One region of the Vallitalea guaymasensis genome, then DNA from elsewhere that is predicted to be linked to it. Evidence: a T-box and tRNA genes for the amino acid it is inferred to sense, from the RefSeq annotation. Region 1 holds a T-box; the other holds one or more tRNA genes.
The links. The T-box of region 1 lies ahead of HYG85_RS00785 (glycine--tRNA ligase). A T-box ahead of a tRNA ligase gene usually reads a tRNA of that ligase, here a tRNA-Gly.
Positions count from the first base shown of each region.

Region 2: it has a tRNA-Gly gene. The T-box ahead of HYG85_RS00785 (glycine--tRNA ligase) is inferred to sense a tRNA for this amino acid. The anticodon was not compared.

Region 1 is NZ_CP058561.1:173,154-188,610, reverse strand. It holds gene HYG85_RS00830 (gamma carbonic anhydrase family protein) at 1-371, shown strand, start outside; gene HYG85_RS00825 (response regulator transcription factor) at 565-1,257, shown strand; gene HYG85_RS00820 (sensor histidine kinase) at 1,247-2,581, shown strand; gene HYG85_RS00815 (IS110 family RNA-guided transposase) at 2,903-4,075, opposite strand; gene HYG85_RS00810 (ABC transporter ATP-binding protein) at 4,348-5,076, shown strand; gene HYG85_RS00805 (COG1361 S-layer family protein) at 5,079-7,517, shown strand; gene HYG85_RS00800 (ABC transporter permease) at 7,507-8,880, shown strand; gene recO (DNA repair protein RecO) at 9,117-9,857, shown strand; gene HYG85_RS00790 (hypothetical protein) at 9,890-10,693, shown strand; T-box leader at 10,816-10,993, shown strand; gene HYG85_RS00785 (glycine--tRNA ligase) at 11,063-12,451, shown strand; gene ppdK (pyruvate, phosphate dikinase) at 12,803-15,424, shown strand.
Region 2 is NZ_CP058561.1:1,468,123-1,483,579, reverse strand. It holds gene yfcE (phosphodiesterase) at 125-670, shown strand; gene HYG85_RS06800 (DUF1189 domain-containing protein) at 792-1,625, opposite strand; gene HYG85_RS06795 (THUMP domain-containing class I SAM-dependent RNA methyltransferase) at 1,902-3,062, shown strand; gene HYG85_RS06790 (lectin like domain-containing protein) at 3,098-4,882, shown strand; gene HYG85_RS06785 (DHH family phosphoesterase) at 4,927-5,916, shown strand; gene HYG85_RS06780 (alpha/beta hydrolase) at 6,003-6,926, shown strand; gene HYG85_RS06775 (NusG domain II-containing protein) at 7,442-7,816, shown strand; gene HYG85_RS06770 (Gx transporter family protein) at 7,800-8,333, shown strand; gene HYG85_RS06765 (N-acetylmuramoyl-L-alanine amidase) at 8,649-11,024, shown strand; gene HYG85_RS06760 (GerMN domain-containing protein) at 11,179-11,673, shown strand; gene rph (ribonuclease PH) at 11,660-12,379, shown strand; gene HYG85_RS06750 (XTP/dITP diphosphatase) at 12,588-13,196, shown strand; gene HYG85_RS06745 (metallophosphoesterase family protein) at 13,246-13,743, shown strand; tRNA gene HYG85_RS06740 (tRNA-Pro) at 13,810-13,884, shown strand; tRNA gene HYG85_RS06735 (tRNA-Gly) at 13,893-13,963, shown strand; tRNA gene HYG85_RS06730 (tRNA-Arg) at 14,007-14,080, shown strand; tRNA gene HYG85_RS06725 (tRNA-His) at 14,114-14,187, shown strand; tRNA gene HYG85_RS06720 (tRNA-Gln) at 14,200-14,271, shown strand; tRNA gene HYG85_RS06715 (tRNA-Lys) at 14,276-14,349, shown strand; tRNA gene HYG85_RS06710 (tRNA-Leu) at 14,441-14,522, shown strand; gene HYG85_RS06705 (CYTH domain-containing protein) at 14,640-15,113, opposite strand; gene HYG85_RS06700 (DUF3899 domain-containing protein) at 15,204-15,457, opposite strand, start outside.

The DNA of each region.
Region 1 (15,457 bases):
TAAATAAAATAACAGTAGGTAAATGTTCTAATGTACAAGACAATAGTACAGTACATGTATCAGAGGATACTGGTACGGAGATAGGGGATTATGTTACTATTGGTCATAATTGTATTATACATGGCTGTAAAATAAATGATTACACTCTTATAGGGATGGGGAGCATAATATTAGATGGTGCAGTTATAAGTGAAAATTCTATAGTCGGAGCAGGAAGTCTAGTGACAGGTAATAAGATATTTCCCCCTGGTGTGCTTATATTAGGTTCACCAGCAAAAGTTAGAAGAAAACTCACTGAGGAAGAAATAAAAGGATTAAAAGAATCAGCAAACCATTATGTTGATACTGCAAATGAATATAAAATTCAATAATAAGCAAGAGGAACTGTTACATAGCAGCAATAGTTCCTCTTGCTTTATTCATTGATAACTTGGTATAATATTAAGAAAAAATTAAGGTATAAGTCATTATAAAATAAGGTGTTTGAAATATAATGTTTTTGATGGTAATATAACTTGTTTTACCAGTTATATTTGTTTGAGTATAGAATTGGGAGGTCGACACATGGAAAAGATTATTGTTGCTGATGATGAATTAGAGATACGAGAATTAATAAAAGTATGTTTGGAGAATGAAGGTTACGAGGTTGTAACTGTCAAGAATGGAAAAGAAGCTGTTGAAGCTGTTGATTCTAGTGTTGGACTTATTATACTGGATGTGATGATGCCTATTATGAATGGTATAATGGCGTGTAATGAAATCAGAAAGAAGAGTAGTGTACCAATTATTTTTCTTACTGCAAAGACACAGGATTCTGATATGATATTTGGTCTATCAGCAGGAGCAGATGATTACATAAAAAAACCTTTTACACCACCTATTTTAATTGCAAAAATAAAAGCTGTATTGAGGAGATATAGAATTTTAGGTGCAGATGCTTATGAAGATAAAAGCGATAAAAAGATATATGTAAAAGATTTAGTTATAGATATAGAATCTCATAATGTCATTCGTGAAAATAAAGAGATTCATTTAACAAAGACGGAATTTGATATTTTATTGCTTCTTGCAAATCATAAGGGACAAGTTTTTAGCATTGAACGTATATATGAAAGTGTATGGAATGAAGCTTACATAGATGTTTCGGCTAATACGGTTATGGTACATATTAAGAAGTTAAGAAATAAAATTAAGAATACCGAGCAAAATGAATATATCAAAACAGTATGGGGAGTGGGTTACAAAATTGAAAAATAAAAATATACCTAGGCGTTATCGGTTGAAGGTAGAATTTATTATAGCTATACTTATCAGTGTTATTATAGCGACCTTTAGTGTAGTAATTATCATGGAATTATGGGATACATATATTGATAATAGTTTTAATAGTCACTATGATAAATATAGAAATGAATTAAAAGGTGTTTTTGACAATCTTGAGGAATTAATAACTGATAATAATCTAGGGAAAAATGATTTGGATAAGCTGCAAAAGGAAGTTGAAAAATACCCAAAATACAATTTTTACCTAGATGTTTTTGATAAAGATGATATATGGGTTATATTGGATGAGGATACTAATGCTATTGGATGGCCTATCTTACTTACTGATTATGTTCAAACTCATAAAAATGTTTTTGCTTTGAGTGGAAGTGTAAAATCACTAGATGACTTTTTTGGTATTATATCTATAGTCATGCCTTTAATGTTTATTATCATTTTTATTGTGGCATTGAGTTTTTTTATAGGAAGAAAGCAAAAGTATTTAATAAATATTGCTAATAGTTTAGATATATTGGAGGGTGGGGACTTGAACCATCAAGTTGCTATAAAAGGAAATGATGAGATTACATATGTAGCAAGACATATTAATCAAATGAGTAGTACTCTCAAGACGAGAATTGAAAAAGAAAAACTCATAGAGCAATCCAAGAATGAATTAATTGCTAATATATCTCACGATTTAAGAACTCCACTAACTTCTATTACAGGGTATTTGACTTTATTGAAAGACGATTATGAAAAAAATGAATATGTAAAACAGAAATATCTGGACATCTGTTTGAATAAATCAACTTCCCTATCTAACTTGATTGAACAACTATTTGAATATGTTATGCTGTCAAATGGACAAATGAAACTTAACTTAGCCAAGATTAACATAGCTACATATATCAGACAATCTATATATGAGTGGGAAACCTTATTAGAAGAACATAACATGGAGATCTATTTCAATATTAAAGAAAGTGATAAAGAGATTGCTATAGATATTGATAAATTCAATAGAGTCATTGAGAACTTGTTCAAGAATATTTTGAAGTATGCAGATAAGGGTAAAAAAGTTGAATTAACAGCTATATGGATAGATGATAAATATCATATACAGTTAACCAATGGTATAAAAGAAGGGATGAATATATCTGAAACAGATGTATTTAATAGATTTTTCACTTCAGATAGAACTATGGAGAGTGGAGGAATAGGTTTAGCCATATGCAAAGAAATTATAACAATGCATAAAGGTGAAATTGATGCAGTTATTGAACAAGACAGATTTACAATAAAAATTATATTGTAGTATTTTTTACTGAGAGCAGTCATAGGGACTGCTTTTTTTATGTTGCAGAAAAGTTCTAGTCTCTTTTGTTTATTTGTTATATTAAGAAAAAGTTAAGAAAAAAATCATTTTATGGAAAGTTATATGGTTTAACATATTTGGTAACAATAACCTATTAAAAAATATAGTTTATCATACTAGCTATAGACATTAACATAAGAGAATGGAGCCAGCTATACAAAAGTCAAGTAAAAAATGAAATAAAAGAAGAAAATATTGAATAGATAAAAAAGAACATCATAAATAAAGGTACTGCTAAGAATACCTAAATTATATTGTGAGTTATGTAATGTATATAAAATCCTCTTTACTGTTAAGCATAGCGAAAATGGTATTTATCATGTTTTTGGACACATTACAAAGTGCAGAATTATGATGCTTGCCTTGAAGTTTTTTCTTATGATATTTCTGACGGAATTGATTGTTCTTGCCTTTTCCTACACACGCAACACGTGTAGCTGTAAAAATGGAAGTTCTGAGGTATTTAGAGCCACGTTTAGATATGCGACACCGTTTACCTTTGAACTCTCCTGATTCATAGATGGAGGGATCAAGACCGGCAAATGCTAATAGTTGAGAAGGTGAATTAAAGCGTGAGATATCACCGATTTCACCAATGATAGAAGCACCAATAACGTTACCAACACCTGGTATTGTTGTTATAAAATCAAAATCAGCCATCAGAGCATCAAGATGTTTATCGATAATAGCAATCTGTTTGTTGTAGTGATTGATGTCATCGATGATAGACTCTATAAGAAGTGAGTTGGTAATAGAAGTATCACCAATTGTTTTTTTAGCAAGATTTTTGATTAATTGAGCAGCAGAAACACGATCCCCCTTGATTTTGATAATGCTTACAAGTGTGTCAAGATGCATACGAGCAATCTTAGCAGGAGCTGGATAAGAAGAGAAAAGATTCATAGCCCACTGAGAATGCTGTTTGAAGTGTTTGATAAACTCAGGGAAAGTAATCTGGAGCAATCGAGTGAACTCCATTTTGGCCTTTGCAAGGGTATGAAGTTTATCTAGACGTAATCTAGATAATGACTTAAGTTCAGAAGTCGTGTATAGTGTAGATATATAGGGTTTGAGATGCGTGAAATTATGCATGATATATCTACAGATTGCAAGGCAGTCAAGTTTATCAGTTTTTGTGTTTCTTAGTGAATATGCCATTCTACTGTGGTGGGTTAGAACGGGGTTAATCATATACACGTTGAAACCGGCAGAGTGCAAGAAGTCACGGATGTTACTGGAGTAAATACCAGTTTCTTCAAGCCCTATATGGACGTTATCAAAAAGCTCCGTATGGGAAGAAATTTCCGTATGGAGTTTTTTAAATCCAGCAGAAGAGTTTTCGATAGTAAAAGACTCTGAAAGGATTTCACCGTACTCTGAAATAATAATTACATCATGTTTTTTTGAAGCGACATCAATGCCAATAAAAAGCATGTTAAGACCTCCTAGATATATTTAAACATTGTGCGACCACAAACTAAAATTCGGATGACCTTGTAAATGAAACGTCAAGCGTTAACCAGCTAATTTATCCTTTGAATAATAGTTGTGGGTATACCCTCCATTCAACGGTCGAGCCGTAGGTAAAACATGGAATACTCCACAACGTTTATCTAAATATTATATAGGAAAATAATATAAAGCAGAAATAAGAAAGGAGAGTATACTGATGTATCAATCTGATATATTTAGTATACAAGGAATATATGAGCGATATTATTGAGATAAAAGAATTAAAAAAAATATATAAAATGGGAAATGAACGGGTTGAAGCTTTAAAAGGTATAAGTCTTAATATTAAAAAAGGTGAGTGTTGTTGTATCCTTGGAACCTCTGGTTCTGGTAAATCTACGCTACTTAATATGATAGCAGGACTTGAAAAACCTACAAAAGGACAAATAATCATAAAAGGGCAGTCAATTGAAAAAATGAATGAAAAACAGGTTACCAAGTTTCGTCAGAAGCATGTAGGATTCGTTTTTCAATCATATAACTTATTACCCAATCTTACAGCTCTCGAAAATGTAGCAATGCCTATGATTTTTGGTGGTATATCCAAAAGAAAAAGGGAGAAAGAGGCAAAACAAATGTTACAGGCTGTTGGATTAGGGGATAGACTTCATCACAAACCTTCTCAAATGAGTGGAGGACAACAGCAGCGTGTAAGTATAGCAAGAGCTTTTGTTGGAACACCTGAGATTGTATTTGCTGATGAGGCGACAGGTAATCTTGATACGAAAACGACTATGGAAGTAATGGAACTCATTACTAATATGGCAAATGAGAACAATCAGACATTGATTATGGTAACTCATGATACAGAAACGGCAGTCTATGCTGACAGAGTAATTCATGTACGTGATGGTCTTATTGAAAGAATTGATGAAACAAAAGATGATATTTTAAAAGGAATTAATTATAAACAGGAGGCTTAATTATGAAAAAAACAAAATTACTAATTTATCTATGTGCTCTTATTATGGTTTTCAATGTAGCAGGTATAAAAGTGGCTGCAACAACAGAAACAAATGATATTATAGTGGACTTTTATTCTGTGAGTAAAAGCACCATCTATGAAGGAACAGAATTCACTTTAACAGTTAATTTGAAAAAGATAGGCTCAGGAACTATAACTGGAACTCCTACTTTAGCTATTAATCCAGGAAGCTTCATATTAAAAGATAAAGGTTCAGTTATATCTATCAATCCAGCTAATCTGAATGCTGGTGGTAAAGAAACAATAACACTTCCATTAAAATGTTCTGGCACCGATAATGTCATTGAACTGATATTCAATTATGTAGATGGCGGAGATTCAAAAAAAGCTGTCAACAAGATTACTATCGATATGGTGAAAGCCAGCAACAATTCTAATGAAAATACCACAACTAATACTAAAAAATATAATCCTGAGTTACAAGTTACTAATCAAGATATACCAACTGCTAGAGCAGGTTCTGTTTTGAATCTATCCTTGGAATTACAGAATATCAGCAGTCATACAGCTAAGGATATTACTGTAGAATTTATACCGTCCAAGGAAGATGGTTTTTTATATGAGACCAATAAAATGAGTATGGTACATAAAATTAAACAATTAAAGGCTAAAGAAAAAACAAATCTGGATTATTCCTTGACTATATTGAATGATTCAAAAGCTAAGACTTATACAGGGCAATTGAAGTATACATATTATAACTTATATGGTGACCTTAAGGAAAAGACACAGGACATATATATTAAGGTTAAAAAAGGTTTTCCAGACGTTAATCTAGAAATTGATAAAATTGAAACTCTACCTAAGATTATATATTCTGGTTCAGAAGCTCAGCTAAGTTTTCTAGTAAATAATAATGCGGGATTATCAAGTGTAAAAGATATAGAGGTTTCTTTACAAGGTTTATCAGGAGAAGGATTTACTATTGCAAATGGTGTTAATAGTAATAAGATAAGCATACTACCACCAGATAGCCCAGGTAAAAAGGTGACATTTAATCTATATGCAGCAGATAAAATGACTAAAGGAAGTTACCCAATCAAAGTAAAATTAAAATACCAAGATAATCTTAATAATGAACAAATAGTAGAAAAAGAGATTTATCTCAAAGTAGAACAGAAGAAGTCCAATATTGCAATAGAGAATATCAAAGCACCTTCAGGAACTATAACTGGAACTAATAAATTTAAAGTATCCTTTGATTTAGTTAACACCAGTGATATTGATACAAAAGACCTTACTGTGACAGTAAAGCCGGAGGAAGGTATTGTACCTGTTTCTCAAAGTGTGCAAGTACTTAAGTTGCTGAAAACAGGAACAACCAAAAAACTTGAGTTTGAATTTCAACCTACTGCAGAGGCAAAGACTAAGAACCATTTGATAAATATTGAAGTAAAAGGAAGTAATGAAGAAGCTTTAACTACTATTAATCAATATGTAGGTGTCTATGTCAAGGAAAATGACAAGGCTACTAATAGTAAACCAAATATTATCATAGACAGCTATGCAACAGAACCTACTATTGTAAAGGCAGGAGAAAATTTCAAGCTGAATATTTCTTTTAATAACACACACAAGAACAAGAAAGTGCAGAATGTAAAGGTATATTTAACAGCAGAAGAAAATACAAGTAACAATAGCAGCAATAATAGTAATGACAAATCAGGTAGTGTGTTTACACCAGTTAACAGCAGTAATACCTTTTTCATCGATGAGATATCACCTAAGCAATCAGTCAACAAACAATTGACCCTATATACTATACCATACGCAGCAGCAAAAACTCATACGATAAAGGTTAATCTTGAATATGAGGATGATAAAGCTAATCAATACAAGGCTACTGAACTAGTCAGTGTACCTGTCATTCAATCTTCAAGTTTCATAACAAGTGACATCAATATGCCAGAAGCTATGTCAGTGAATCAACCACATACTGTATCTTTGGAGATAAGTAATACTGGAAAAACAACCCTTGATAATTTTACTGTTGCCATTGAAGGCTTTGGTTCAAAAAACAGTAAAGGATACTTAGGAAATCTTCAATCAGGTAAAACAACTTATCACGATATTGAATTATGGCCTACCCAGGAGGGAGAAGTAAAAGGTAATCTTATATTTTCATATACAAAACCAGATGGAAAAACAGAAGAAGTGAAGAAAGAAATACATACTATGGCTACAGCAGATTTAATGCCTGAAGAAGGCGAATTTGTAGATGAGAACGGAAAACCAATAAATATAGAAAATGAAATCAATGCCCCTAAAAGTAATATGAATATCATAATGATAGTTGGTGTAATCAGTGTTTTACTTATTGTTCTTATAATCATATTAAGAGTGATTAAAAAGAAAAAGGATATGAAAGATGATGAATAATATAGATCTAATATCCATGGGGCTAAAAAATTTATTTCGTAGAAAACTTAGGACATTTTTAACTACATTAGGTATTATCATAGGGACTATTTCAATAGTAGTAATGATTTCTATTGGTATTGGTATGCAAAAACAAATGGATAAATCTTTTAATCAAATGGGCGATATGAATATTATTACTGTATCTCCTGCTGATAAAAGCAAAACCAATACTATTGGTGCAAAAAAGAAGAAGACTAGTGTTACAGACAAGGATATTCAATATTTAAAGAATATAGAAGGTGTTGATGCGGTTTCACCGGTTATTAATTATAGTGTTACTATGATAACATCAAAAAGATTGACAGCCCAAACATCAATCAAAGGTATGACTCTAGAATTCATGGAGAAATATGGGCTAGGAAAGATGAAAAAAGGTAGTGTCCTGACAGAGGATGATAGGGCAGGTGTGTTATTTGGAAAAATGACTCTATATGGATTTGTTAAGGCTAATGCCACTAACAATTATTATGATCCTTTTGAAGAGATGTATGATGAAGAAACAGGAAAGATGAAGGAACCAAAATTTAATCCTCTTGTTAATAGAATCTACATGTCATTTGGTTCAGAGAACACAGGTGATAACGAAAACACTATTAAACCAATATTAATTAAGCCAGTAGGTATATTAGCTACAACTAATTATCAAAAATCAGCATATATGTATATGGAATTAAGTCAACTACAAAATCTAAAAGATAAATATGATAAGATGACTGGTTATAGTGAGTATGGAGGTAAGAAGCCTAGCAAGAATGGGTATACTGAAGTTATGGTACACGTTCCTGACAGAAAGAATCTGGAAAGAATACAGAAAGAAATCCAAAAATATGGTTTTAGAGCTGATAGTGATGCAGATATGTTAAGAGAGACCAAGAAAATGACACAAATTATTAATCTGGTTTTCGGAGGTATCGGTGGAATCTCTTTATTGGTTGCTGCTATAGGTATTACCAATACTATGGTTATGGCAATCTATGAACGAAGAAAAGAGATTGGTGTCATGAAGGTCATAGGTTCTTCTATACGGGACATCAAGAGATTATTTTTATTTGAATCAGCTTCAATTGGATTATTAGGAGGTATATTAGGTGTAATACTCAGTTTTGGTATTTCATCCATAGTAAATGTTATTGCAGGTGGAGCAGGGTCATTTATGGGAGATATGAGTATGGAACAAACTAAAACATCAATTTCTATAATTCCTATATGGCTTTCGTTATTGGCTCTAGTATTTACTGCTTTTATTGGGCTGGTATCAGGGTATCTACCTGCTCGTAAAGCAATGAAATTAAGTGCTCTTGAAGCTATAAAAACAGAATAGTTTTCAATATTAGGGTTATCTCAATTAGAAGGGGATAACCCTAAATTGTTTAATGCACCTTTGGAATAAAGATATGGATATTCAAGTCTTGGAGTTGTAACATATTGGAAAATATATTATAATATAGTCATATTTTATTAAACTCTTTTATGGCATCAACTTTATAGTAATTTACTTGATACAGATGGAGTGTTATAATATCATAGAATAAATAGATGTATTATAGGAGTTATAAAATGAATGAGATAAAGACAAAAGGCATTGTTGTAAGTGAAATGCCTATAGGAGAAAATGATAAACGCATAGTTATTATTACCAAAGACAAAGGTAAGATAACAGTTTTTGCCAGAGGTGCTAGAAAAACAAATAGTATGTTTCTTGCTGGTTCTCAATTATTTTGTTATGGAGAATACATATTATATAAAGGAAAATCCTCATCCTATAATGTTAAGCAAATACAAATAATAGAATCTTTTCATGGTATACGTAAAGATATTGATTTATTAGCTTATGGGCTATATGTATTGGAGTTTGCAACATTCATTACTCAAGAGAATGTACCTAACAAACCACTTATGAAACTTATGTTGAAAACTTTGCAGATATTAGTTAGGAAAGTCATTGATTATGATCTGACAATGAGAATATTTGAATTGAAAGCCATGAGTTATATAGGTTATACCCCTAATGTAATAAACTGCGTCAACTGTGGTAAACAGTATGATAAGTATTCTTTTAGCATCAAGTTAGGAGGAATTGTTTGCAAAAATTGCTCTGATGAACAAAAATATGTGATTAGAATAAATAACAGTACTATTTATACTATGAGATATATTCTCGCTACATCCGTTGAAAAATTATTTAGTTTTCAGGTTAATGAAACCATCAAATACGAATTGACTTTAATAATGAAAAAATATATTGAATATCACCTTAACCATAAATTTAAGTCTTTAGATTTTTTATTGAAATTATAGTATGATAAAAAATTATTTTAAGGAGAATTATTATGAAAGTATTAAAATATTTTATATGCATATTTAGTATTTTTATCTGTATTTTTTTGTCTGGATGCACATCTAAGAAAATAGATTTTATTGCTGGTGAATTCCTTTATGAAATAAATGATGATAATGTAGAAGTTACATTCATCAAGAAAAATGATAAAAATTATGATAAGCAAAAATATAAAAATTTTGTAGAGAACAAATTAAAGAAACATAAAGAGATAGATGTTAAGATCAAGAACATAGAATTGTATGGAGACAATATAAGAATTACTTTTGGTTTTGATGATTTAGATGATCTGGATAGAGTTCTTGAAACAAATATTTTTCATGATTCTCTACAAGATTATCTAGATGATAATAATATCGATTATGACCAATTTGAAGATAAGGATATATTATATAATGTATTAAGTGGTGAAGAGATAACAGAAGAACAACTAGAAGATAATAAAAAATATAGTCTAATCAGACTAGACTGTAATAATTCTAAAATAAAAGTTAATGGAGATATAATATATGCTAGCAAGCAAGGTGAAATCATAAAGAAAGACACCATTTATTTTAAAGACTATGGCACTTATTATGTATTATATAAGCCTTCAACAGGAATAAGCAAATGGGTTTTATGGGCGTTGTTGCTATTAATAGTTAGTTACGCTGTCTATTTAAGTATTAAATGGCAATCTAGCAAAAAAAGTTCTGTTGACTGTTATTACTGTGGTCAGAAGAATGATTATGATGCAATATATTGTAAAATATGTGGAAATAAGATAATTTCAGATATAAAAGACGATAAAAAATAAATTATTGATATTGAAGAATTATCCTTGACATAGAATGACTGTTTTGATATACTTTTCCACAGATATATACAATTTTGTAAGATATATTTTGACTGAAATATTACTATATAGAATTACATAAGGTCTCTGTAATGATGAAGAGAAGTAATTAATTAAATAAATTCTTATAGCGAGTTCAGGAAGGTGGAAGCTGAACAGAATGTAATTAATGAATGGCGCTTTTGAACAGATAAGTAAGTGGATGTGATATTATCACATCAATTAGGGTGGAACCGCGGAAGGTATTCTTTCGTCCCTTTCTGGGATAGAAGAATGTCTTTTTTTGTGAAAAAATATAAATATAGATATATATATGAAAGGATGTTTAATATGGAAAAGACTATGGAAAAAGTAGTTGCCCTTGCAAAGGCTAGAGGTTTTATTTATCCAGGATCAGACATATATGGAGGATTAGCTAATACATGGGATTATGGTCCTCTTGGAGTTGAACTTAAGAACAATGTAAAAAAAGCTTGGTGGCAAAAATTTATTAAGGAAAGTCCTTACAACGTAGGTATTGATTGTGCTATATTGATGAATCCACAAGTATGGGTTGCTTCAGGTCATGTAGGCGGTTTCAATGATCCATTGATGGATTGTAAAAGTTGTAAAGAAAGATTTAGGGCTGACCAATTAATTGAAAACTACATGAAAGAAAATGATCTTGAAATTGAAGATGCTGTTGATTCATGGTCCAATGAAAAAATGAAAGAGTATATTGAAGAAAATGGTATTGCCTGTCCTTCTTGTGGAGAGAAGAACTTTACAGATATCAGACAGTTCAATTTGATGTTCAAAACTTTCCAAGGTGTAACAGAAGATGCAAAAAATACTGTTTATCTACGTCCAGAAACAGCACAAGGTATCTTTGTTAACTTCAAGAATGTACAACGTACTTCAAGAAAGAAAATTCCATTTGGTATTGGTCAAATAGGTAAATCTTTCAGAAATGAAATTACACCAGGAAACTTTACATTCAGAACTAGAGAATTTGAGCAAATGGAATTAGAATTTTTCTGTGAGCCAGGAACAGACCTTGAATGGTTTGAGTATTGGAAAAAATATTGTGTCAATTGGATACTATCTCTTGGTATAAAAGAAGAAAATATGAGACTTAGAGATCATAGCCAGGAAGAATTATCTCATTACAGTAATGCAACATCTGATATAGAATACCTTTTCCCATTCGGTTGGGGTGAATTATGGGGTATTGCTGATAGAACAGATTTTGACTTAAGAAAACATCAAGAAACGTCAGGTGCTGATTTAACATATTTTGATGATATGAAAAAAGAAAAATATATTCCATATTGTATTGAACCTTCACTAGGTGCAGATAGAGTAACACTTGCATTCTTATGTGAGGCATATGATGAAGAAGAGTTAGAGAATGGTGATGTAAGGAAAGTACTACGTTTCCATCCAGCGATAGCTCCAGTACAAATTGCTGTTCTTCCATTATCAAAAAAACTATCTGAAGAAGCTGAAAAGATATATGCTATGTTAGGTAAACATTATAATGTTGAATACGACGACAGAGGTAGTATTGGTAAAAGATACCGTAGACAAGACGAAATAGGAACACCTTATTGCTTAACATTTGATTTCGATTCTTTGGAAGATGGAGCTGTAACTATTAGAAATAGAGATTCAATGGAACAAGAAAGAGTTAAAATTGATGACCTGCTAAATTATTTAGGACAAAGGATAACATTTTAGCATAAAATTACACAAAAAAAAATATTAAACAGTTACTTTATTAGTCAATTGGTTAAAATCTATATATTAGTAGAAAAAAACAAAAAAAAGTCTACTTATTTTAAGTTTTTGTGTTATAATATATGTCGGACTGACATATAAGTAAAATTTTAGCAAATAGCGTCAAATAAATAATTTACAGATATATTGATGAAATGATTGTTAGAATTATACAATTTGGTCATAATTTATTATAAGGTCATTAATAACTATTTGTATTTATCAAGTACTAATGACATAAAAACTAAGAGGTTCAAGCCTTAAGTTTTTAATATAAATAATTAAAGAAAAGATTATCAGGAGGTATATTTAATGAGCAAGAAATATGTTTATATGTTTAGTGAAGCTGATGCATCAATGAAAAACCTTCTTGGTGGAAAAGGAGCTAACTTAGCAGAAATGACTAAGCTTGGTTTACCAATTCCTCAAGGATTTACTGTTTCAACTGAAGCTTGTATTAATTATTATGATAATGGTGAAAGTATTTCTGATGAAATTAAACAACAAATCGAAGAAGCTTTAGTGAAAGTTGAAGAAATTAATGATAAAAAATTTGGTGATAATAGTCAACCATTATTAGTATCTGTTCGTTCAGGTGCTAGAGTATCTATGCCTGGTATGATGGATACAGTTCTTAACTTAGGACTTAATGATGTATCTGTTGAAGGATTCGCAAAAGCTACAGAAAATGCAAGATTCGCATACGATTCTTATAGAAGATTTATTCAAATGTTCTCAGACGTTGTTAAAGGTCTTCCAAAATCAAAATTCGAAAGAGTATTAGACGATATCAAAGAAGCAAAAGGATACGCAAGTGACTTAGATTTAACAGCTGATGACTTAAAAGACGTAATCGCTGCTTTCAAAAATTTATATAAAGAACAATTAGGTGATGATTTCCCACAAAATCCAAAAGAGCAATTAATGGCAGCTGTAGAAGCAGTATTCGGTTCATGGAACAACGAACGTGCTATCATCTACAGAAGAATGAATGATATTCCAGGTAACTGGGGAACAGCTGTTAATGTTCAAACAATGGTATTTGGTAACATGGGTGAAAGTTCAGGAACAGGTGTTGCTTTCACAAGAAACCCTGCAACTGGTGAAAAAGGAATTTATGGAGAATACTTATTAAATGCACAAGGTGAAGACGTTGTTGCTGGTATTAGAACTCCAGAACCTATAACAAGACTTGAAGAGGATATGCCAGAAGTATACAAACAATTCATGGAAATCGCTTCTAACTTAGAGAACCACTACAAAGATATGCAAGATATGGAGTTTACTATTGAAAAAGGTAAATTATATTTCTTACAAACACGTAATGGTAAAAGAACAGCAGCTGCTGCATTAAAAATAGCTGTTGATCTAGTAGAAGAAGGATTATTAACTTCAAAAGAAGCTTTAATGAAAGTTGAGCCAAAACAACTTGATCAATTACTTCACCCTAACTTTGACGTTGCTGCATTAAAAGCTGGAACTGTAGTAGCTAAAGGTTTACCTGCATCTCCAGGAGCTGCTGCTGGTAAGGTATACTTTACTGCAGAAGATGCTGCTGAAGCTGCTAAGAGAAACGAAAGAGTTATATTAGTTAGATTAGAGACTTCACCAGAAGATATCGAAGGTATGTACGCTTCAGAAGGTATCTTAACAGTACGTGGAGGTATGACATCACACGCAGCCGTTGTAGCTCGTGGAATGGGTACTTGTTGTGTATCTGGTTGTGGAGACATTGCTATTGATGAAGAAAACAAAGTATTTACTGTTGCTGGACAAACTGTTAAAGAAGGAGATTATATCTCATTAGACGGTTCAACAGGAAATATTTACATTGCAGATATTAAAACAGTTGATCCTGAAATTTCAGGTGATTTCGAGAAGTTCATGTCTTGGGCTGACGAAATTAGAACATTAAAAGTAAGAACTAATGCTGATACTCCAAGAGATGCTAGGAAAGCTGTTGAGTTTGGTGCTGAAGGTATCGGACTTTGCCGTACAGAGCATATGTTCTTTGAAGAAGATAGAATTGCAAAAATGAGAAAAATGATTGTTGCTAAAGAAGTAGAAGAAAGAAAAGCTGCTCTTAGCGAATTATTACCAATTCAAAAAGGTGACTTCAAAGGTATGTACGAAGCATTAAAAGGAATGCCAATGACTGTACGTCTTCTTGACCCACCACTACATGAGTTCTTACCTCATGATGAAGAAGATATCGTTGCTTTAGCAAAAGATATGGGTATCACTTTTGAAGAATTAAAAGCTACTGTTGATTCATTACATGAATTCAACCCAATGCTTGGTCATAGAGGTTGTCGTTTAGCTGTAACATATCCAGAAATAGCTGAAATGCAAGCAACAGCTATTATTGAAGCAGCAATCGAAGTTAAGAAAGAACAAGGATACGATATCGTTCCTGAAATTATGATTCCATTAGTTGGAGAAATCAAAGAATTAGCATATGTTAAAGATGTAGTAGTTAAAGCTGTTGACGCTGCAATAGCTGAAGCTGGTGTTGAGATGGAATACAAAGTTGGTACTATGATTGAAATTCCACGTGCTGCATTAACTGCTGATGCAATTGCAAAAGAAGCTGAATTCTTCTCATTTGGTACAAATGACTTAACTCAAATGACATTTGGATTCTCTCGTGATGATGCTGGTGCTTTCTTAGAAGATTACTACAATAAGGGAGTATTTGAATCAGATCCATTTGCTAGATTAGATCAAACTGGCGTTGGTCAATTAGTTAAGATGGCAGCTGAAAAAGGTAAAGCTACAAGACCTGATATTAAATTAGGAATCTGTGGAGAACATGGTGGAGACCCTGCTTCAATTGAATTCTGTCATAAAGTAGGATTAAACTATGTATCTTGTTCACCATTTAGAGTACCTATCGCTCGTTTAGCTGCGGCTCAAGCTGCTTTAAATAATTAATAAATAGGAATCTATATTCCGTTAAAAAGCCGT
Region 2 (15,457 bases), 1.3 Mb from region 1:
ATCCTTTTTAGCTAAATGTTGTACTATTTAACTAATATAGCTAAATTCAGTTAAATCAATTATTGACCTTACTTTATATTTATGGAATAATATTTACTATGAATAATTAAGGAAGGTGATATACTTGAAGTTAATGTTTATATCAGATATACATGGATCTTCTTATTATGCTGCAAAAGCAATTGAAAAATATAAAGAAGAAGGTGCTGATTATATAGTTTTACTTGGTGATATCTTGTATCATGGACCAAGAAATTCACTACCAAAGGAATATGAACCAAAAAAAGTTATACAGATACTTAATGATTTAAAAGACAAGATTATTTGTGTAAGAGGAAATTGTGATGCAGAAGTAGACCAAATGGTTCTTGAATTTCCTATTATGAGTGATTACAATATCATATTTCATAATAACAAAAGAATTTTTGCTACTCATGGACATTTGTTTAATGAATCCAACATGCCACCAATAGAAGATGGCGATATAATAATTCATGGACATACTCATATACCTGTTGCTAAGGAATTAGATAATAAATATATACTTAATCCAGGTTCCATTTCTTTGCCAAAGGAAAATAATCCAAATAGCTATGGTATTATTGAAGGAAAAGAATTTCTCATAAAAGATTTTGAAGGAAATATAATTAAATCAATTGTATTAGAATAATCTAGACTTAGTCATTAAAAGACCAGTATCCCATTATAATGTTTTGCAACTAACATGAACAGTTTAATTGCTAGATTATAAGAGATACTGGTCTAATTATTTTAGTTAGAATAAGCTGGAATTAATAATTATCATATTTATTACTATTATCAATAAGAGTATCGCTGTTATCATCTTTTGATATATTCTTTAATGCCATAACAACAATAATAGTCGAAATTCCGTAATATATGATTAATTTAAATCCAAGTGCTACTGCCAATCCAAAGCAATTTATCAAGAGCATTATAAGTGCTGGTAAAGTCAAAGCATATATACCGATTTTATATACTTCATTATAGCTTAGGTTTGTTTTTAATACTGAGTTTGCAATAAGTCCAATGATACTTACCATTAAGCTTTCAAATAATTTTAATAGAACAGTTCCAGCAATTATCAAGAAGACAATAATTCCAATCGCAAGTCCTCTAAAACTATTTAATATCTCTAAAACTGAATTTTTATCAATATTGAAGTCTCTCAAATCCTTGAATTCTAATGGCATAGGAGGGCTTCCAGCTTGGTTGATGATAATTCGTTCAGGAGTAACTAAATATCCCATAGAATAACCCACTAAATCATTCAAAGTATACTTATCTGTCATATCAACGATAAATATAAAGTCATGATCTTTAGTCAATACTAAAGGTTCATTCATATCAATATTAAGGATACCATTACGAACAGTTATCTCAGGCATATCATCTGATTGTAATAATTCTATAGTATTGTCAATAGAAGTATTAGTCTTAACAGAAACAACTATGCTTAACGTAATTCCAATGAATAATGCTAAGAGTATAAGATAACCAAAAGATTTACCTAATCTTTCATGTCTTATACTATTGTAAACACGAAAATCAGTAAAACTTTTTATGAATTTCACAAAGATATTAGGGCTTTTTATATTTTCCATATTATATCCCCCTTCATCATAAATTTTTTAATACATATTCTGGGAATGGAATTAATTACCTAATTCTCTTGTATGTTAACATAAATTTTTTTCAAGTTCAAGATTCTATAGGCATTAGCTGTAATATTTTTTCGGAAAATTGAGTAAGTTAAAGATATGTAACAAAGATTTAATGTGTAAGATTATTGTAGAATAGATTTATTTAAAGTATAATGTAGGAGTAAATACTAATGAAGATAACTTCTAATATACACTAATTGATAAAGGAGCAAAACGATGTCATATATTGAATTAACAACACCTTGTATTTTTGGGGTCGAGTCTATTTTAAAAAAGGAAATTATAAAATTAGGTTATGAAATTAAGAGAGTAGAAGATGGAAGAATAACCTATATAGCAGATGAACTGGGTGTTTGTAGATCAAATATTTGGCTAAGGACAGCAGAGAGAGTAATGATTAATGTAGGAGAATTCACTGCTACTAGTTTTGAAGAATTATTTGATAAAACAAAAGATTTACCTTGGGAAAGATGGATACCACAAGATGGCAAGTTTTGGGTTAAAAAGGCTTCTTCCATTAAATCCAAGCTTTTTAGTCCATCAGATATTCAATCAATAATTAAAAAAGCAATAGTTGAAAGATTGAAAAAAACATACCATGTCAATTGGTTTAATGAAGATGGTGAACACTATCCTATTAGAGTTTTCATAAAAAAAGATAGAGTATCCATATGTTTAGATACAAGTGGTGAAGCTTTGCACAAAAGAGGATATAGAACATTTACTAGTAAAGCACCTATCAGTGAGACTTTGGCAGCTGCTATAATTCAATTATCACCATGGAACAAAGATAGAATCTTGGTTGACCCATTTTGTGGTAGTGGAACTATCCCTATCGAGGCTGCAATGATAGCTATGAATATGGCTCCAGGACTTGACAGAGAATTTACAGCTGAAAAATGGAAAAACATTATTCCGGTAAAATCATGGTTCAAGGCAGTAGATGAGGCCAATGATGTTATAGATACAACATGTGAATTAAACATTGCCGGTTATGACATAGATTATAAAGTTTTAAAACTTGCAAGAGAAAATGTGAGAAATGCTGGTGTTGAAGATAAGATTCATTTTCAAGAAAGGGATATGAGGAAAACCAGCAATAATAAGAAATATGGATTTATTATCACTAATCCACCTTATGGTGAGAGACTTGGAGATAAGGAAACCGTAATAGAATTGTACAAAGATATGAAGATTACTTTTGATAAGAATCTTGAGGATTGGTCTTATTTCATTATCACTTCATTTGATGAATTTGAGAGATATTTTGGAAAGAATGCTGATAAAAAAAGGAAGTTGTACACTGGAATGATGAAAGCAAATCTTTATCAATATTTTGGAAGTAAACCTCCTAAAAGAGTGAATCCTATCAATTAAAATACATTATAGAAAAGAGGTTATATATATTGAAGATGAAAAAAAACATAAAAATGCTTTTTATATATGTATTTACAGTTGTCTTTATTGTGCCTACTTCTATTTGTGCTATCGATGCACCACAGGTTTCAGTTATTTTAGATAATGAGTATATAGTATATGACGAATATTATGGAATACCATATATTGATGATAATAACAGAACAATGGTACCACTAAGGCTTACATTAGAGTCATTTGGAGCTGAGGTAGAGTGGGTAGGAGAGTTGAATTTAGTAGTTATAAAACATGAGGATATAGTAGTTAATGTTCCAATAGGTGAAAAGTTTATATATAAAAACGAAGAAAAAATTGAAAATGATACATATGCTGTAAATAAGAAGAGCAGGATTTATCTACCTATAAGAATTGTTATGGAAGCTTTTGGATGTGAAGTATTGTGGGATGGTGATAATAGAGTAGTTATCATCAATTCTGATCATGGTCCTTATAAAGATAAAGCTAATGCTAGGTTTGATCTAAGAGAGGAAGGAAATGTAACTTCTGTCAAGGACCAAAAAGAGCTTGGTACATGTTGGGCATTTGCGGCACTTGGCTCCATTGAATCAAGTTTACTAAAGCAAACTGGAGAAATATATGATTTTTCTGAAGATAATGTGAGTTTGAAACACGGTTATAACTTGACTCAAGACCAAGGTGGAGATTTTATGCTTGCATTAGCATATTTCGCTAGATGGTCAGGTCCTATAATGGAAAGTGATGATGTATATGGAGACGGAATCTCATCACAAGATGTAAAAAGTGTTAAACACCTGCAAGAAGCTTACTTTATACCAGCCGATAATTTTGAAACCATAAAAGATACTGTTAAGAATTACGGAGGCGTTCATACATCTATCTATTGGGAATATAGAGATGTAGAAAATGAAAAGTATTACAACAAAAATACTTATTCCTTGAACTATAATGGCAAAGAAGAAACTAACCATGATGTAGTTATTGTTGGATGGGATGACGAATATCCTAAGGAGAATTTTATAATACAACCAGACGAGGATGGTGCTTTCATCTGTAAAAACAGTTTTGGTACTGATTTTGGTGAAGAAGGATATTTTTATATTTCTTATTATGACGCTTATATAGGTAAGCAAAATATGGTATATAGTAAAATAGAAGATAATGATAATTATGATAAAATATATCAAGCAGATTGGCTTGGATTAGTAGGGAAATTAGGATTCAATACAGACACAGGGTATTTTTCTAATGTTTATGAAACAGGTAATCAACAAGAAGAGTTAAAAGCTGTTAGCTTCTATACTACTGGCATTAACTCTAAATATGAAGTATACCTTGTAGAAAACTTTACAGGTAAGGATGACTTGAAAAATATGATTTTCCTTGAAAGTGGATTCAGGGAATATAGTGGTTATTATACTATCAATCTAAAACAGCCTATAACACTTGATAAGAATAAGAAATTTGCAGTCATTGTCAAGATGACTACTCCTGGAACGAAATTTCCTATAGCTGCTGAATTTGACAGGGATGTCAAATGGCTTGGCAAAGTAGATTTAAGTGATGGTGAAGGCTATATAAGTTATGATGGAGAGATCTGGGAGGATACTGAGGAAGTATTACAGAGTAATGTATGCTTGAAAGCATTTACAGACATAGTGGTTGACCAATTAGTTAAAGATACAGCTGAGGAATCAGAAAGTCAACCAGTTGAGCAATCCGATACAGAAAATGTATCTAATCCAGATGAAGCTACAGATGGAATTGAGTCTTCTAATGATAACCAGCCAACAGAAGTGTAGTAAGGATGTTGGTAAGTAATTAGAGTGCTTGTATGGAGGCAATAATGAAAGATAAATTAAAAGAATTATTGAAACAACTAAAAAACGCTGGAAAGGTATATATACAACCTCACAATATTCCTGACCCAGATTCTATAGCAAGCAGTTTAGGGATTAAGTTTTTACTGGATAAGTACGGAATCAAGTCAAAGATTATTCATGTACAGACAATTGAAAAAGCAAATTCAAAAAAGATGGTTGAACTGTTCAATATAAAGATGACAGTCAAAAATGAGATGAAGTACAATAAAGATGATTTTGTTATATTGGTTGATACACAGTTAGGTAATTCTAATGTAACTAATCTCATTAAGCAGAATGTAATGGTAATCGATCATCATGAGATTGTTAATGATACTGATACTTATCTTTTTAAAGATATCAGGTCAGATATTGGTGCATGTTCATCAATAGTAGCAGAATATTTTTATGTCAATGATATTCCTTTGACTGTTAACGTAGCTACTGCACTATTGTATGGAATAATGATGGATACTGATAATCTGTCTAGACGTGTTAATGATCTTGATATAGAAATGTTTTATTTCTTATATAATCAAGCAGAGATTAGTATGATAAAATCACTGAAATTAAATCAGATTGTAAAATCTGATTTAATTGCGTATGCAAAAGCATTAAATAATGTAGAAATATATGGTTATTTGGGCTTTGTCCATATAGAAGATTGTAATGATTCTCTTCTCGGGACTATCAGTGATATGGTTAATACAATAGAGGGTGTATCCGTTGTTGTGGCATATGCCAAGAGAGCGGATGGAGTAAAATTTTCTATTCGTAGTGAAAGCACCAAAATCAAGGCTAACAAGTTAATGCGATTCATTATGGCTCATAGAGGTGTTGGCGGAGGACATGATGAGATGGCTGGAGGTTTCATGCCTGCTGATAAGATGGATTTTTTGAATAATAAACGACTAGATACATTCATTAGACATAGAGCTATCAATTATGTAGAAAAGGAAGATAGTGATTTATAAAAAAATAATACGTTTACTTTTACTAGCTATTAATGATATTATATTAATATGTTATTGTTTTAATATTATATCTTTGAGGTGATCTTATGAGAGAGAATACATTTAAAATTGACGGATTAGATGGACATAAGATTTTTGTAGCTAGTTGGATGCCAGAAAACAATGAAAAAATTAATGGTGTTGTTCAGATAAATCATGGAATGGCAGAACATTGTTTAAGGTATAGAGATTTTGCCAAGTTCCTTACGGATAATGGTTATGGTGTATATGCTCATGACCATAGAGGGCATGGACAGAGTCTGGATGTAGAAGAAGATATAGGCTTTTTCAATGACAAGGAAGGTTGGAATAATGTTATAGATGAAGCATATAAGGTAACAGAGCATATAAAAAGAGAAAATAAGAATACTGATATTTTTGTGTTAGGTCATAGTATGGGGTCTCTTATAACACGTGGTTACATACAGAAGTATGGTAATGAGGTTAAAGGGGCTGTTATAAGTGGAACAAGTGCTACAAAGGGTTTCTTGGGAGTGGCAGGAATCGGAGTAGCAAGATTGATTTGCTTAACAAAAGGGAACAGGCATAAAAGTAAGTTGCTTACAGACCTTAGCTTTGGTAGTTTTAATAAGAAATTTGCGCCTAATAAGACAGAATATGACTGGCTAAGCAGGGATGAACAACAAGTTAAGAAATATGTAGATGATGAGAAATGCGGTTTTATGTGTACTTCAAGATTTTATGTGGATCTATTAAAAGGGCTATCAAATATTTCTAAGAAACGTAATATTCTTAAAACGCCAAAAAACCTACCTATATTATTTATTTCTGGTGATAATGATCCTGTTGGTGATATGGGAAAGGGAATTAAAAAGATTACGGATACATATAAATCATTGGGATATAATGTGAAGGTTATATTATATGAAGGTGGAAGACATGAAATAATTAATGAAACTAATAATTCGGTAGTTTATGATGATATAGTTGGTTTTATTAATAGCTTGTAATAATAGATTTAACTTATAGAATGTTTGTTAAATATATGTTAGACGGTTAATATAGTATATTTAAAAGTTGGAAGTATATTAGAGGCTATATAATGTGGTAATGAATTTAAATTACCTTGTTATATGGCTTTTTTTGGTTATAGTGTATGTAAGTCAGAAAAAGTGTTTTGTTCTGACGTGGCTTTTGCAAAATAGTATATGTATATGTTACGCCAGCGAATTACTCGTCCTGAGTAAACTGCTGGGTTCGGCGTCCTGCCTCACTACTCCACATATACATATACTATTTTGCTTATAGTCCCCTTCAATGAAAACACAAAACACTTTTTCTTCTAAAAAGCATCATTAATGGCTATGATAGATATTCTTTATAAGAAATGAAGAAACTAAGAAGAGTTTGTTTTGATTGATATATGCTAATATGATACAATAAATTAATATATTTATACTTGATATAGTAATTAATAATTATAGAATTATATATATTATTATTAAAACTGAAAGGAACATTATTAATGAAGAGAAATGACGTGAAAATTATTATTGGAGTACTAATAGTAGCTGGAGTATTTTATCTTTTTAATCAATATAGAATCAGTAAGATGGATGTAAATAAGTTGTATGTGGAGATAAAAGTTGAAGGGGAATTGTATGAACGAGTTCAGTTGAGTGATGAGAAAGAGATTAAGATTGAAAGAGAAGATAGTTATAATATTATAAAGGTGCATGATAATGGTGTGGAGATGCTTGAAGCTAATTGCCCAGATCATGTCTGTGTCAGAACGGGTTTTATTAATAAAGTTGGTAGTACCATTGTTTGCCTTCCTCATAAGGTTTATGTGGAAATTGTTGGAGATGTGGAGGATGGATTAGATGCTATATCAGAGTAAAATCAAAAATCTTAGTAAAGTGCAGAAAATGGTATTCATTTCTATGTTAATAGCTTTTGCTTTGGTATTAGGATATCTTGAGAGAACATTTGTACCAGTAGTGCCTTTTCCAGGAGTAAAATTAGGGTTGGCTAATATTATTACTTTGACAAGTCTATATTTTTTGTGTTTCAAAGAAGCTTTTCTATTAGTAGTTCTAAGGGTGACTTTAAATAGTTTTTTTACGGGTTCATTTATAACAATATGGTATAGCTTATCAGGAGGTATACTTAGCTTGATAGTGATGTTTTTACTTATACATTATAGTAAAGATAAAGTAAGTATTGCTGGTATAAGCATTATTGGAGCGGTATCTCATAATATCGGACAACTCATAGTGGTAGCTATAACTACTGAAAGCATTAATGTAGCAGCAGCGTATTTCCCTATTCTAGCTGTTTCTGGTATTATTACGGGTATACTTATTGGTTTTACAGTTAATTACTTGTTACCATACATAAATCGAATATTTAAGTGATATCATATTCTAAGTTATGACATATTTCCCAGGAAATTAGTAGATAAAAAAATAATGGAAAGCAATTTGTCGAGTTTATTATCTATGTAAAGATAGTAGTAAGCTTATTTGTTATGTTTATTTATATTCCCAAGATGCATATTTACAATAACAGGGTTATTACGAAAATATTACATAAAAACCCAAAATATTACGATTGTATTACATAATGCAATAGTATCTTTTTTAATATAGTTTTTTTTGTTATAATTTTGTAGAACTTAGATATTTACTAAATGATGGGAAGTTAATAAGCAAAAAACAAGGGGGAGAGTCATGATACGGAAAATCATCACAACTGTATTAACAATTACGATAATGTTAAATCTATTTTCAGTTAATGCAAGTGCAGAAACCACTAATAACGGAAAATTTTTTATTAAATATGATGGACAAATTTATAAGTATAAAAATAGATTTGTAAAACTTGTAGTTGATGGAAAAGTTATTGAAACTGGGGAAATGCCTGCTATCGTAATAACAGAAGATGTAAACGGTGAGAAAGTAGGAAGAACATTAGTACCAGTAAGGGAAGTATGTGAATCGGAACAAATAGGAGCTAAAGTAGATTGGAACGGACCAAAGCAAGAAGCTTACATATCTTATGAAGATAAGTTTATTGTACTTAAAATTAACGAAAAGAAAGCCATAGTTAATAATAAAGAGGTTATGTTGGATGTACCAGCCAAGCTGATACAAAATGTAAATACTAAGAAATGGAAAACCATGGTACCTATTAGATTCATTGTAGAGACTTTTGGATATGAAGTTAACTGGAATGGAAAAGAATATAGTGCTGAAATGACCAAAAAAAGTAACCAACAAGGTCAAGATGATACAGATGAACAATCAGGGGAAGATGACCAGTCAGAAAATGATCAGTCAGAAAATGACCAAACTGATGTAGAGGATAATAAGGATAATGAAACAGGTGAAGATTCTGAGTCTAGTGAAGACCAGAACTCAAATAATGATAACGATAATGAAGATGAATTATTAGATAGTTTGGAATCTGGTGGAGCTAAGAATGAATTACCAACTGCGTTGAAAAATAATCCTGTAGTATGGATGGTTGACGATGATGTGCTATCAAAAATAAATGATAGATATACAGAAACAACTATCGCCAGAAAATTATGCCCAACTACAAAGGTCAAATCTATAGAGTATGAAAGTGACAAAGTTAATAAAAAATTTGTTATAGAAGCGTCAAGCCCCATTACAGATGTTAAGAAATCTTATTGGAAAAACAGATTAATCATTGATGTAGATAATTCAAAATGGGATATGGACAAATATGAAAAGACATTTGATGATAATCCTATAATAACAGGAGTTCGCTCCAGTCAATTTGCAGATACGATAACAAGAATCGTATTTGATTTAAAAGGTGAAGGATATAAATTCAATGTTTATCTATCAGAAGATAGGAAAAAAATAAATATTGAAGTTCAAAATAATTCAATCTATGGTATACACCTTGGGCAAAATGACAAAGGTGACTATATTAAGATTTTAGGAGTTAAAGCTCCTGATGTAAAACCATTCAGATTAAGTAATCCTGATAGAATAGTTTTTGATTTACCTAATACAGAATCTCTTCTTAGTACTAGATCTTCAACAGCAGAAGGGCAATATGTAAAAGAAATCAGGACTGCGCAATTTGATGAGACAACAACTAGAATTGTAATCGAGACAGATGGACAAGCAGATTATACAATATCAGAAGAAAGTGGCTCCGCTACTATTATTCAGCTAATTGAACCATCTTATGATAATATAAAATATATTAATTATGACAATCCTACTATAGTACTTCAAAAGGATGGTAAAGAAATTAATTTATCAAATATTAAATGTACAGATGACTACACAAATAGAAAATACATAATTCAGTTACCTGGTGATTATAGAGAGTTATTTGGTAGCGGTACAATAAGAATTAATGACGGTATTATTAACTCAGTTGATATTACAAATGATAAAGGTAATACAGTATTAACTATTGATGAGAATAGCGTATATGACTATAGAATAACTGAGGATAAAGATAATATATATATTAAAGCATTCAAGCCAAAAGAATTATATTCCAAGGTTATAGTGATAGACCCAGGACATGGAGGAAAAGACCCTGGTGCATCAGATAATGGATTAGTGGAAAAAGAGCTAAACTTTGATATTGTCTTATACTTAAAAGAATATCTAGACAAAGAAAAAGATATCAAAGTATATTATACAAGACTTGATGATTCATACCCTACATTAGGTGATAGGACTGATTTAGCTAATGATGTAGACGCAGACTTTTTCATTAGTGTACATAACAACTGGTATACTTCAAGTGCTCATGGAACAGAAGTATATTATTTAGCACCATCAAGTAAGCCGGGTATGACATCAATAAAACTTGCAGAAATATTCCAAAAAGCAATTGTAAGTGCGGTAGGAACGAAAGATAGAGGTATCAAATCAGGTAATCTATTTGTACTTAGAAATACTGATATGCCTGCTGTTTTAATAGAAGTAGCCTTCTTATCCAATCCTACTGATGTTGCAAAATTGAAAAGTGAAACTTTTAAGAAGAATACAGCTAATGCAATATACAAAGCAATACTAGAAGCTTTCAAAAAATATCCAACTGGAAGATAGACATTTATCTAGGGAACAATTACATGATTGTTCCCTACAAATATATTCTACTTACAATAAGATCCACAATATTACAAAAAAACACTGTTGTAGCTTTCACTAATTAGGTATAAAATATAATTACCAAATATTTACAAATAAGAGGGGGAAGATTATGTATAGTGTTATAAATGCTTTTGTAGTATCATTGATAACTATGGGTTTGGTTATTAATACGGTTTCTATGAAGAGTAATATATTTTATTATGAATTTGAAAAACAAGATGAAGGAATATTGACTAGTGAGGAAATTGATTTAAAAAATAATAAAAATGTAGAAGAAAACATAAGATATACATTACAATACTTGTTTGACAATAATGAAGGTCATTATTCATTTATACCAGAGGAAGTGAAAATCACTAATATTTTGTTTATTAATGGTTCGCTAGAAATTGAGGTATCAGAAGATATACTTAATTATGGTGGTACTGCTAGGGAAATCTCTATGGTGGATCAGATTCTAGCAACAGTCTTTTCTATTAATGATATAGAAGAATTTTCACTTTTTATAGAGGGTGACCGAGAAGTTCTTAATGAAGGAACAAGTATAAAAGAATATACAAGAGATGAATGGGAAGAAAGGATGAATACAATTGAGCAGAATTGATGGAAGACAAAAGGATGAGCTTAGAGAAGTTAAGATTACAAAGGATTTTATTAAATATCCTGAGGGTTCAGTATTAATAGAAATGGGAGAAACAAAAGTAATATGTAATGCTTCGGTAGAAGATAGAGTTCCTCCTTTTAAAAAGGATTCGGGAGAAGGTTGGGTGACTGCTGAGTATTCTATGTTGCCTAGAGCTACTCTTGATAGAAATACCAGAGATATCAGCAGATTAAAAAAGAATAACCGTTCAGTAGAGATTCAGAGATTGATTGGTAGAGCGCTTAGGTCTGTAGTAGATTATAAGGCTCTTGGAGAAAGAACAATAACTTTGGATTGTGATGTTATTCAAGCTGATGGTGGGACAAGGACTGCTTCTATAACAGGTGCTTTTGTAGCGCTAGTGTTAGCCTGTAAAAAGCTTTTGAATGATGGACTGATAGATAAGATGCCTATTTCTTCTTATGTGGCTGCTATCAGCGTTGGAATAGTTGATGATGAGGAATTATTGGATTTATGTTATGCAGAGGACAGTCATGCGAAAGTTGATATGAATGTTGTTATAACTGATAAAGGAGAATTTATTGAAGTGCAGGGTACAGGTGAAGAATCTCCTTTTACTAGGGAACAGTTGAATAAGTTATTGGATTTGGGTGAAAAAGGAGTAGAGGAGCTTATTAAGTTGCAAAAAGAGGTATTGGAGGATTAATTATTAGTTGGCTAACGTGTGGGTAGAGGAGTGTGTAATAGTTGATTTTTACTTGCCTTACCTTGAGGAGCAGACGGTCTGCGTAAAAATCAACTATTACACAGCTCTAGTGGCTACGGTGGTAGAATAGATATATTCTATAATATTATTAATTAGATTTTACTGGTGATTTAATAGATTATTACTGAAGATAAGAGGAGACGTGTTGATGAAGGAAAAGATTATTTTTGCTACTAAGAATAGGGGAAAGATAAAAGAGATAAATATGATTATGGAGGATACTAATTATGAGGTTATATCTATGGAGGATGCAGGAATAGATATAGATATAGTTGAGGATGGTTCTACTTTCTTGGAGAATGCAATTATCAAGGCTAAAGAAGTTATGAAGATTGCTGATTGTATTGTTATGGCTGATGATTCGGGACTTGAGGTAGATTATCTTGATAAGGCTCCTGGTATTTATTCTGCTAGATTTGGTGGAGAGGATACTTCTTATAGGATTAAGAATAAGATGATTATTGATAAGTTGGAAGGTGTAGAGGAGAAAGATAGGACTGCAAGGTTTGTGTGTGCTATTGCCGCGGTATTTCCTGATGGTGAAGTTTTAACTACTAGAGGTACTGTAGAAGGGATTATTATCCATGAAGAGAGAGGGAGTAATGGATTTGGTTATGATCCTATTTTTTATGTACCAGAATATTCATGTACAACAGCTGAAATGGATAATGAATCAAAAAACAAGATAAGTCATAGGGGTAAGGCTTTAAGAAGTATGAAGGCTAAGATGGAAAGCCATAGAAACGGCTGTAAGTAGTTGTATTTAATATGAAGAAATAGTTAGAGTCATAAAACGGAGAGAATATATGAAGATACTTGTAATTAGTGATACACATGGAAATTTGAGAAATGTAATAAAAGTAATTAAAGATACAAAAGATATAGATAGAATAATTCATTTGGGTGATTATGAGAGAGATGTTGAAGAACTAGAGATAATTTCTAATGTACCTATAGATTTTGTGCCTGGTAATTGTGATTTTAATTCTTATGCACCTAGAGAAAAAATACTTGATTTTTATGGCTTGAAAATATTTATTACTCATGGACATTACTATGATGTTAAATGGGAGTATGATACTATATTAAAGGCTGCTAAACAGAAAAAGGTAGATCTTGTGCTATTTGGACATACACATGTATCATTAGTAGAGAATATAGATGATATTACAATTATTAATCCTGGCAGTATTTCATTGCCAAGAGATGGTAAAGGTTGTAGTTTCGGTATATTAGAGATAGAAAATAACGGTAAATTCCATATTACAATAAAAAAAATGGAAAAAAAACAAAAAAACTATTGACATTTGTTTGAAGCGTGTGTATAATAACTCTTGCGTTCGAAAAAGGACAGCAAATATCATAAGCAACGGGGTGTGGCTCAGCTTGGCTAGAGCGCTTGATTTGGGTTCAAGAGGCCGCAGGTTCGAATCCTGTCACCCCGATACCTTATGCGGGTGTAGTTCAATGGTAGAACACCAGCCTTCCAAGCTGGATACGTGGGTTCGATTCCCATCACCCGCTTTGTAATTAGAAATGATTACAGACAAGGCATTGAACTTGTGATGTGCCTGTAGCTCAGTAGGATAGAGCAGTGGCCTTCTAAGCCACGTGTCCGGGGTTCGAATCCCTGCAGGCACGCTAGGCAATTAAATATAAGTTGCTAAATATATGGTGGGTATAGCTCAGTTGGTTAGAGCGCAAGATTGTGGCTCTTGAGGCCGTGGGTTCGAATCCCATTACTCACCCTATAATATTAATGGGTAGTCGCCAAGCGGTAAGGCACTAGACTTTGACTCTAGTATGCGTAGGTTCGAATCCTGCCTACCCAGTTTTGGGCTACTAGCTCAGTTGGCTAGAGCACTGGACTCTTAATCCAGGTGTCCTGGGTTCGAATCCCAGGTGGCTCATGGCTTACAAAAAAAGTAAGAAAAAAATAAAAAAATTACTTGACATAATTAAATAATTGTTATATTATTGTATAGGTAATTTACACAATGCGCGGATGTGGCGGAATTGGCAGACGCACTAGACTTAGGATCTAGCGCCTAACGGCGTGGGGGTTCGACTCCCTTCATCCGCATTGATAAAAGCACTTGGTATCCAAGTGCTTTTTGCTTGTATGCATATATATCATATTAATATAAATATATATGCAATGAACATGAGTATAAAATTTTTCTTCATTAATTAAATATGATTATAATTGAGTATCCAAAAAACGAATGTTTTCTTCTTTGCATAAGTTACTATTATGAAATCTAGTATCAAATGTTACTTCTTTCACAAACCAACTAGGCGGGATAAAACTGTTTGCTGACTCTTCGCTATCAAATTCCACTTCTGCCATGATTAATCCTTCTAATTTATCATTAAAAATGTCAAGTTCTACAGTCAATGATTTATCAAGAGGAATATAATATCTTTTTTTACTTATTATATTATGATCTACTTTGGATTTTAAAGTATTATATTGCTCCATTGAGATTTTATCTTCAAATTCTTGTCTTATCATTAAACCAGAGGATTTATAGGTTACATAGTAAGATTCATCAGTTTTTCTAATTCTGATGACAGGATTGGTACAGATGTAACCTTGTTCTATATTAATATGTGGGTATTTTGTTATTTTGTCTAAGGGTAGGTTAATGAGATACTTTTTTTCTATTTCCATGAAGCTAATCTGATCCTTTCTATTTAAAATGGTATTCTATCAATTATTAAGATATATAATAGTTTTTGTGCATTTATAATTTATTACATGCTATAAGCCTATAAATAGTATATAGATTATCAACATTATAATACTGCAATAGAAAAATGTAGTGGTTGAACTATGCTTCTTTGGTGCGTAGAGATATTTTTCTTTTAAAAACTCTTTTATTTCCTGTTTAGATTTTAATGCGTATTCTTGCTGTAGACGATATTTGTATTTTTTTGAAACGGATGCTCTATAATGTTTAGTAGAGTATTTAAAAACATTGAAAGTGCCTTGATCATCAATGAATACGATTCCGG